Linked DNA regions of Chelatococcus sp. YT9. The protein of the gene in region 2 interacts with the protein of the main gene of each other region in a pairwise test. Links are inferred from orthologs where the notes say so. Each region holds a gene or a part of one and is shown on either strand. Other genes may lie near its edges.

Evidence for each region. Proteins that work in one complex are often made in the same cells at the same time.
Region 1: the proteins of KIO76_RS12240 (region 2) and KIO76_RS19155 interact in binary tests that used the Escherichia coli proteins (3 or more experiments, as listed by UniProt). The link is inferred for Chelatococcus sp. YT9 from one-to-one orthologs.

Annotation. Positions count from the first base shown.
Region 1 is NZ_JAHBRW010000001.1:4,148,767-4,152,638, forward strand. The notes cover bases 1-2,981. They hold KIO76_RS19155 (HesB/IscA family protein), read right to left. Parts: upstream 1,696-2,981; coding sequence 1,306-1,695; downstream 1-1,305. Other genes in these bases: KIO76_RS19145 (DEAD/DEAH box helicase), read left to right, coding at 1-815; KIO76_RS19150 (TfoX/Sxy family protein), read right to left, coding at 922-1,278; KIO76_RS19160 (VOC family protein), read right to left, coding at 1,792-2,214; KIO76_RS19165 (SUF system Fe-S cluster assembly protein), read right to left, coding at 2,217-2,555; KIO76_RS19170 (cysteine desulfurase), read right to left, coding at 2,734-2,981. Also shown: more of KIO76_RS19170, read right to left, coding at 2,982-3,872. UniProt on the Escherichia coli protein: Is able to transfer iron-sulfur clusters to apo-ferredoxin. Multiple cycles of [2Fe2S] cluster formation and transfer are observed, suggesting that IscA acts catalytically.
Region 2 is NZ_JAHBRW010000001.1:2,688,443-2,693,187, reverse strand. The notes cover bases 846-3,808. They hold KIO76_RS12240 (2Fe-2S iron-sulfur cluster-binding protein), read right to left. Parts: upstream 2,506-3,808; coding sequence 2,185-2,505; downstream 846-2,184. Other genes in these bases: KIO76_RS12230 (apolipoprotein A-IV repeat region-like domain-containing protein), read left to right, coding at 3,260-3,808; KIO76_RS12235 (Hpt domain-containing protein), read right to left, coding at 2,562-2,936; KIO76_RS12245 (universal stress protein), read right to left, coding at 1,567-1,992; KIO76_RS12250 (Spy/CpxP family protein refolding chaperone), read left to right, coding at 900-1,466. In the rest of the region: protein-methionine-sulfoxide reductase heme-binding subunit MsrQ, read right to left, coding at 1-564; more of KIO76_RS12230, read left to right, coding at 3,809-4,745. UniProt on the Escherichia coli protein: Ferredoxin are iron-sulfur proteins that transfer electrons in a wide variety of metabolic reactions. Although the function of this ferredoxin is unknown it is probable that it has a role as a cellular electron transfer protein.

The DNA.
Region 1 (3,872 bases), 1.5 Mb from region 2 along the record:
TCACGCAGCGTCTCGTCGCCTCGGGTCGTGAGCAGCATGACAAACGTGAGGTTCTCCGGCAGCTCATCCGCAACGCGGCGGACCTGAAGAACGCCATCATATTCTGCAACCGCAAACGCGACGTCGCAGTGGTGCACCGTTCATTGGAGCGCCATGGCTTCAGCGTCGTCGCCCTTCATGGCGACATGGACCAGCGCTCGCGGACCCAGGCGCTGGAACGCTTCCGCAACAACGACGTTCAACTGCTTGTTGCCAGCGACGTTGCCGCCCGCGGCCTGGATATTCCTGACGTCAGCCACGTCTTCAATTTTGACGTGCCGCATCACCCCGAGGATTATGTTCACCGCATCGGCCGCACCGGGCGAGCCGGACGGACCGGGCATACCGCGATGATCGTCACCTCCGCGGATACCAAAGCGCTTGCCGCGATCGAGAGCATGACCGGACAGCCGATCGACTGGGAAGGCGATCCGCTCGATCCGAACGCCGCGGATGAGGAACCCAGACGCGGCGGACGCGGTGGCGAGCGCCGGTCGCGCGATGGCCGCGGCCGAGGCAGCAGCGGCAGCAATGGCAAGGAACGCGGCCGTCGGCATGAAACCGAAGGCGCGAAGCCGGGCGAAGGGCAGTCTCGCCCGCAGCATGCAAAGCCCGTGGCCGAGAAGCCCGCGTCCGGCCGTTATGAGCGCGGTGAGGGACGCAGGGGCCGCCAGGATGACGACGGACCGAGCTTCGTCGGATTCGGTGACCACGTCCCCGCCTTCGTCCTGCAGGAAGTACGCTTGCCGAAAAAGACGACCGCAGCTGAGGACTAGCCTCCGTCAAAAGAGATGCGGCCGGGTTTGACCAGGCGGCATTTTCTGACTGTTGGAGGATCAGCGCAGGTGCGGTCCGGCCCCGGATGCCTGTTATCTTGCGGAGCTAGACATCCCTGCCCTTCCGCCTGCGCCCTCCGGCTGCAGATTTTGCCCGCCTCGCCGCCGCGAACGCGAGTTCAGCCCAACGCGCCGCTTCCGCCGGATCATCCAGGGCAACGTCCGGCAGGCTCCAGAACGACATCACCACCGTTCGCCCGTTCTGGCGCGAATAGGCGAATGGCCGAGCGCCGGCCTCTTCGAACAGAGCCCTACTGTTATCGTCAACCTTAAGAAAAAGTGCGCTATCGACTTCGAGGGCGAACATCAGGTCGTCGCGGTAGATGCCTTGGCCGCCGAACATGCGCTTGATACGAACGGCGCCGAATGCCTGAAAGATATCGCTGAGATCGGCAGCATCCATGGCACGCCCCCTGCCCGCCTGGCTCCGCTAACTCGCGGCGCCGGCCAAGGATTCGGGGCGAGCAGGCGTGATAGCCACGGATTCACCACAGCCGCAGGCGGACGTCTGGTTCGGATTGTTGAACACGAAGCCGGAACTCATCTTGTCCGTCTTGAAATCCATGGTTGTCCCGAGCAGGAAAAGCACCGCGCTGGGCTCAATGGCGATGGTAACGCCCTTCTCCTCGATGACGTCCTCGCCTGGCTTAAGCGCATCGGCGTAGTCCATCGTATATTCCATGCCGGCACAGCCGCCCTTTTTGACGCCTATACGCAAGGCGACAGCCGGCGGATTTGCCTTGGACATCAACTGCTTGACGCGGGCAGCTGCGGAATCGGTCAAGCTCATGACGGTGAGCTTCGGGCGAGGTGCACCCATCGCATCATTACTCCTCACGCAGGGTTCAAGGCCCTGGGCTTCTCTCTCTCACGCATAAAGATAGGCATTCCATCGCGGAAGGTCGAGAGGGCCGCCTCAGTAGCTCGCCCAGATGCCGGGCGTGGCAAATTCCAGGAGATGGCCATCGGGATCGCGCAAATAGATGCTACGACCTCCCTTCGGCCATTCGGTCCGTCCCTCGATCGGAATCTCGGCGGCCGCTAAGCGTTCCTCCCAGCCCCCGAGATCCGCTGTCGTGACAGCGAAGGCAACATGCAGCGGGCCATGGCCATCGTGGGGAGGAATCGTTCCCCCTGGCAGCGTCACGGTCTCGAGGGTAGAGCCCCTCTTGAAAAGTAGCAGCACATTCGCGCCGCCGACGTCGAATGCAAAGAAGCGGGAATCGCTGGTCAATACCGCAAGGCCGAGTACGTCGCGGTAGAATCGCGCCGCGCGGTCGAGGTCGTCGACATAAAGCGCGGTTTCCAGGATACGGCCAAGCTTCGGCTTGTCTGGCATGGCTACCACATGTCGAGGGCGACGCGTGCCTCGTCGGACATCCGGCTCTGATCCCATGGCGGATCAAAGACCATGTTGACCGTGACGCCCTGGACGCCACCGACGGCCAGGACAGCATTTTCAACCCAGCCCGGCATTTCGCCGGCAACCGGACAACCGGGCGCAGTCAGCGTCATATCGATCGTGATGTGCCTGTCATCGCTGATGTCAACCCTGTAGATCAGGCCGAGCTCGTAGATATCGGCTGGGATCTCCGGGTCGTAAACGGTCTTGAGCGCGGCGACGATCTCGTCTCCCAGACGCTCAACCTCTCCCTCCGGCAATGACGACGGCGCAGCCACTGCGGGAGCGTTCGGCTTATCTTCCTCAAGCGGCGACGCGGGCGACTGGGTCAACGGTCAATCCTCTGCGGGAAACGATCATATGATTCGACGACGGCTAGGGTTTCACAACCCGGATGTAGGCGCTCAGGTGCGCCGGTTCAATCGGATATGCGAACATGGCAACGCACGACTCCCGCTAGTCGAGGAACAGGTGCTCCGCCTTGTTAAGCGCTTCAACGAAGGCATCGATCTCCGCGATCGTGTTGTACAGGCCGAACGAGGCCCGGCAGGTCGAGGTCGTGCCAAAGCGAGCGAGAAGCGGTTGGGCGCAATGGGTGCCGGCGCGGACCGCTATCCCCGAGCGATCAATGATCGTGGCGACATCGTGAGCGTGAGCGCCCTTCATCTCGAAGGAAACGATGGCCCCCTTGGACTGCGCCTTCCCGATGACACGGATCGAGTTCAGGGCCGCGAGCTTTTTATGGGCGTAATCGCGCAACTGGTCTTCATGATTGAGAATGGCGCCGCGCCCAATGGACTCGATATAGCGCACGGCCGCGCCGAGCCCGATCGCCTCGATGATCGGCGGCGTCCCGGCCTCGAAACGATGGGGAGGAGAGTTATAGGTGACGCGATCGAGCGTCACTTCCTCGATCATTTCCCCGCCGCCATTGAACGGTGGGAGTTTCTCCAGCCATTCACGCTTGCCGTAGAGCACGCCAATGCCCGTCGGCCCATACACCTTATGACCGGTGAAAACGTAAAAGTCCGCGTCGAGCTCCCGTACGTCGACCGGTAGGTGAACGGCGCCCTGGCTCCCATCCACCATCACCGGAATGCCGCGCGCATGGGCGAGCCTCACGATCTCCTTGACCGGCATCACCGTGCCCAGCACGTTTGACATGTGGGTTATGGCCACGATCTTCGTGCGCGGCGTCAGCAGCTTCTCGAACTCGTCGAGCAGGAAATTGCCGTCGTCGTCCACCGGTGCCCATTTGAGCACCGCCCCGTTCCGCTCCCGCCAGAAATGCCAGGGAACGATGTTGGAATGGTGCTCGGCAATCGACAGCACGATCTCATCGCCGGGGCTGATATTAACGAGCCGTCCGAAACTTGCGGCGACGAGATTGATCGATTCCGTCGCCGACCGCGTGAAGATGATTTCGTCCGTGCTTTCCGCATTGACGAAGGAACGGACCGCGTCGCGCGCGTCCTCGAACGCCTCTGTCGCGGCATTGGCGAGATAGTGCAGGCCACGGTGCACATTCGCGTAGCCCCCTTCCATGCAGTTGACCATGGCGTCGATCACCGCGCGCGGCTTTTGTGCCGACGCGG
Region 2 (4,745 bases):
TATGACGTAGATGGCCCGATGCAGCGTCTGCCAGCGGCGCCCCAGTCGCCGGATCATGGCATCGGTTGAGGTCGCGGCGAGGACTGCGAGCCCGATGAGAGCGACGAAGCCGATCGTGAGATAGATCCGCAAGACGATCTCGCTCGCCACACGGCCGAGATCGAAGCTCTGGTCCAGGCAGTAGAGCGTGAAGTGGATCGCGACGTAAGCAAAGGCCGCAACGCCGAGCATACGCCTGATAAGGATGAGCTTCGGCCAGTTGCCTATCCGGCGCAGCGGCGTCACGGCGAGTGACGCGAGCATGAACCGAACTGCCCATAGCCCGTTCTGGTGAATAGCCTCGGTCACGGGCTTGGGGGCATACCATCCCATCGCCCAGGACAACGCGATCCAGCCCCCAGGAGCGAGCACACAAAGGAAGGTCGCGAGCTTCAGCGGCGAAAGCCGGCCCGCACGGTCGCACCAGGGGAGCTTTGCCGCGCGCGGCATCAGGGGGTTAGACGGGCGAATGGCACCATCCTCTTCGATCCTCCACCGCACGACCAGCCGCGGCAGATCCTGCATGCCCACGAGAGCGAACGACCTCGCGGATCCAAGAGATTGGCAATATCTGCATTTGTAGCGCAAGAGGGCACGCCAGCGGCAGCATACACATCACCGTGACGAGAATTCAGAGCAGGAACTCACACGCAAGACACAGATTGAAACAAACTGAAACAAAAAATACGGAAGATGCTGAAGTACATATTCTTATGTACTTTCAGTGTACGGCGTCTTTCTTAAATGTATAACGGAGTTTTAAGTTCTGTGGCGATATTGCGACATAGACTTACAGAAATTTAATTTGAATCCCAACACGATACATCACATTCTTTCCTTCTCTCGAAGGAGACAGTGATATGCAGAAGACGATGATCGCCGCCCTTGCCGCACTGGCCGTCGCCGGTTCTGGCGCCCTCTCGGCAAGCTATGCGCAGCCCGCCAACGCGCCCGGCGCTTCCCAAAGCACCGCGACCCAAGAGGAAACCCGCCAGGGTCGGGATCACGCACGCGGTCCGATGCGGTTGTCGGCAGAAGATCGCGGTGCCTTGCTCGATGCACGCCTCGCGGGCTTCAAGGCCGGATTGAAGCTGACGCCGGAGCAGGAAAAGGCCTGGCCAGCACTCGAGACGGCGGTGCGGGATATCGCAAAGCAGCGCGGAGAGCGGATGGCAAAATGGCGTGAGGCGCGCGAAGAGCGTGGGAAGAAGGAACGCCCGGACATGATCGAGCGCCTCCGGCGGGGGGCCACGATGATGGAAGAGCGCGCCAAAACCATGCAGACGCTCGCCGACGCGGCCGCACCGCTCTATGAGAGCCTGGACGCCGGGCAGAAGCGGCGCTTCGACGTGATGGCGCGCGATATGATGGATCAGCACGGCCCCCGCCGTGGCGGTCCTGAGCGCGGCCCGCATCACCGCGGCTGACGCGGCGACTAAAAAATGGATCGCGGCGCCATCATGCTGCGATCCTTTTCTCGCTACACCGAGACCCGCCAGGTCTCAGCCCGGGGACTATCGCGTCCGTCTACTCCCTGACCACCAGCACCGAGCAGGTGGCGTGGCGAACGATGGTCGCAGCGTTTGATCCGAGCAGATAAGTCGACATCGCCGGCTTGTGCGAGCCGACGATGATGAGATCCGCCTTCATGTCCTCGGCTTCCTGCAGCACCTCATTATAGATAGAGCCCAAGCGCACCACGTGGCTGACCGCGATTTCCGGCGCCACGATCGACTTTGCGAGCGCCGCAAGATCGTTCTCGGCGGTCTCCTGCTGTTCCGTGTCGAAGTCCGGCGGAACGAACTCCATGAAGGTCACGGGCAGGATCGACCTGACATAGATAAGGCGCACCGATCCAGCCGTTGCACTGGCGAAGGCCACCGCCTTGTCGATGGAATGGCGCGAGAAGCCGGCATCGGAGATGTCGATCGGCACCAGAATATTCTTGTACATTCATTGCCTCCGTCACTGTGACCCGGCCGCGGCTCCATCGCCCGGACTATCGACCGGCAACCCTTGCCCTGGACACGCCAGGGCACGAAAATCTCTCGGCGAAACACCGTATCTGCATTTTGACCAGATGGGTGACGATATCCGATGGATGCCGACAAACAGCAACAATAAAGCCCATCGCGAAAGGTGCCTTTACCCTTGGCGGGGAGGCGTGTGGACAACGAGGCCGTCGAGATCGGGAGTGACCCTGATCTGACACGACAGACGTGACCGTGGCTGCACATCGGAGGCGAAGTCGAGCATGTCCTCCTCCATGCCCTCCGGGGGCCCCACCCGATCCCACCAGGTCTCCTCGACGTAAACGTGGCACGTCGCGCAGGCGCAGGCCCCGCCACATTCGGCATCGATGCCGGGCACCCCGTTGCGGATGGCTGTCTCCATTACCGTGGAGCCGACTTCCGCCTCAACGGTCCTTGCCGTCCCGGCGGCATCCACGAAAGTCACGGCTGTCATAATCTGTCCTTCGGCACGCAAGACGAGAAAAGGTGAAGGCCGGCGAGGCCGCGCAGTCAGATCGCGCGGGCAAGGATATCCTGCATCGCAGTGTCCGCAGCCGTGATGGCCGCATCGAACCGTCGGAAGAGAATCTTCAGCTCCGGCGTTGCCGGATCCGCCAGTGCATCTTCGATGTCCTGAACGATGGCTGCCAGCTTCCACGCCCCGATCGCACGGGAAGAGCCCTTCAAGGTGTGGGCGGCATCACTCCGCGCACGAAGGTCGCCCTCACCGGTGATGACGGCGTGTTGCTGCCGGAGCTGGTCGCGGAAAAGGCCGATGATTTCGCATGCGAGTTCGCTATCACCTCCCGTCTGCTGATCGAGGTAGGCCGCGTCAATATCCACAGCATCTTTGGCCGGAGAGGCCTCTCCGAATCGCTCACTCATCACACGCTCATTGTTCGTGCAGATATTGCACACCGACTGGGGCACCATGCAGCGCTATCGCCGCTCCATCAACATTCTTCGCAACCTCTACGGTGATCGACAGCGGCGTGGATCGAGAGTGCCAAAAGGGGTAAAAAAGCCGTTAACGAAACTCTCAATTGCCTCTTGCCTCGGGTTTCAATTGCGGCGGCGGGGGGTTAAGCTCTCATGGTAAACGGCGGTATTTGCTGAATGTTTGCCGATAGCGGCGGCCACGTTCAGCAAGGTCGGGGAGGAGGCACCCTGATCGCCGCATGGAATTGGGGGCGATGCGAGGCGGCGACATGGCCAAAGAAAATAAACTCGTTGATCCGACGCAGGAAGCACTGTCGGCGCTGGAACAGGCGTTGACGCTCAATGTGGCGGACATGCAGGCGCCGGGCTCCCAGGCGAAGACCGCCGATGCCAAGGACACCAAGGACGCGCGGTTACCTGACACGCGCGACGACGACATGTTCGCGGGCAAACGCCGGGAATCCACGCCCGCAGAGCCGGCCCGCCCCGGACCGAACCATATTGATCCCCCTCGCCCCGCTGCCGTCATCGCGCCTGATCCGTCCCGCGTCGCCAACGACGATCGCCAGTCCGTCGGCGCCTTGCTCCAGACCCTGCAGCAGAAGCCTTCGCGGGAGCCACTCTGGTTCGCGGCTTTGGCGTCGCTGTGCTGGCTCGTCGCCATGGGCGCCTTCCTCAACGCGCGCTACGGCATCTCTGCCAATGGCGTGCAGACTGTGCTCACGACGCTCGCCCCGACTGACTGGGGCCTTATGGGCGTGTTGCTCATTGGTCCTGTCCTCCTGTTCTTCGTGTTGGCCATTCTGAGCCTGCGGACGCAGGAAATGCGGCATGTCGCGCGCGCCATGACAGGCGTGGCCGTCCGTCTCGCACAGCCGGAAACTCTGGCATCGGAGGCTGTGGTCAATTTGTCGCAGGCGGTTAGGCGTGAGGTCGCCGCCATCGGTGACGGCGTCGAGCGCGCGCTTGCCCGCGCCGGCGAACTGGAGACACTCGTCCGCAGCGAGATCTCGACACTCGAACGCGCTTATCAGGGCAACGAGATCCGTATCCGCACGTTGATCGACGAACTGGTCGCGCAGCGCGAGGCGATCGTCGCGAACGCGGACCGCGTGCGTGGCTCGATCACAGGCGCCCATGAAAATCTCACCCAGGAGCTTGAGACGGCGGGCCGCAATCTCGTGGAAGCTGTGACGACGGCGGGTACGAAGGCCGCCGAGTCCCTCGGCTTCAAGGGCGAGCAGATGGCCCAGACGCTGGACCAGATCAGCGATCGCATGCTGAACGAGATGCAGAGCCGCGGAACGGGCCTCGTCGACCGTCTCAGCGCCACGGCCGAGAGCGTGAACGTGCGCCTCGCCAACGCGAGCAACGAGGTCACGGCCCTTCTCGACAAGAAGGGGCTGGAAATCTCGCAGACCATCGAGCAGACCGGGCACAAGCTCAATGCTGGGCTCCAGGAAAGCTCCGTCGAAGTTACGCGGAAGCTCGCCGCAACCGGCTCCGAAATCGCCGACAGCATCGCGCGCAAGGCGAGCGAAGTGAACGAGACGCTGAGGACCACGGGCGAGGCGCTTGGCGCGACCTTGGGCGAGCGTGGCGCGGAGGTCAGCCGCCGCATCGAGGAAGTGGGCGCGGGTGTTGCGACGACCATTTCCCAGCAGGGCAGCGAACTCAACGAGACCATCTCGGTCGCCGGCCAGAAAGTCGCGAGCACCATTGTATTGCGCGGCACGGAAGTGACGGAGCGGATCG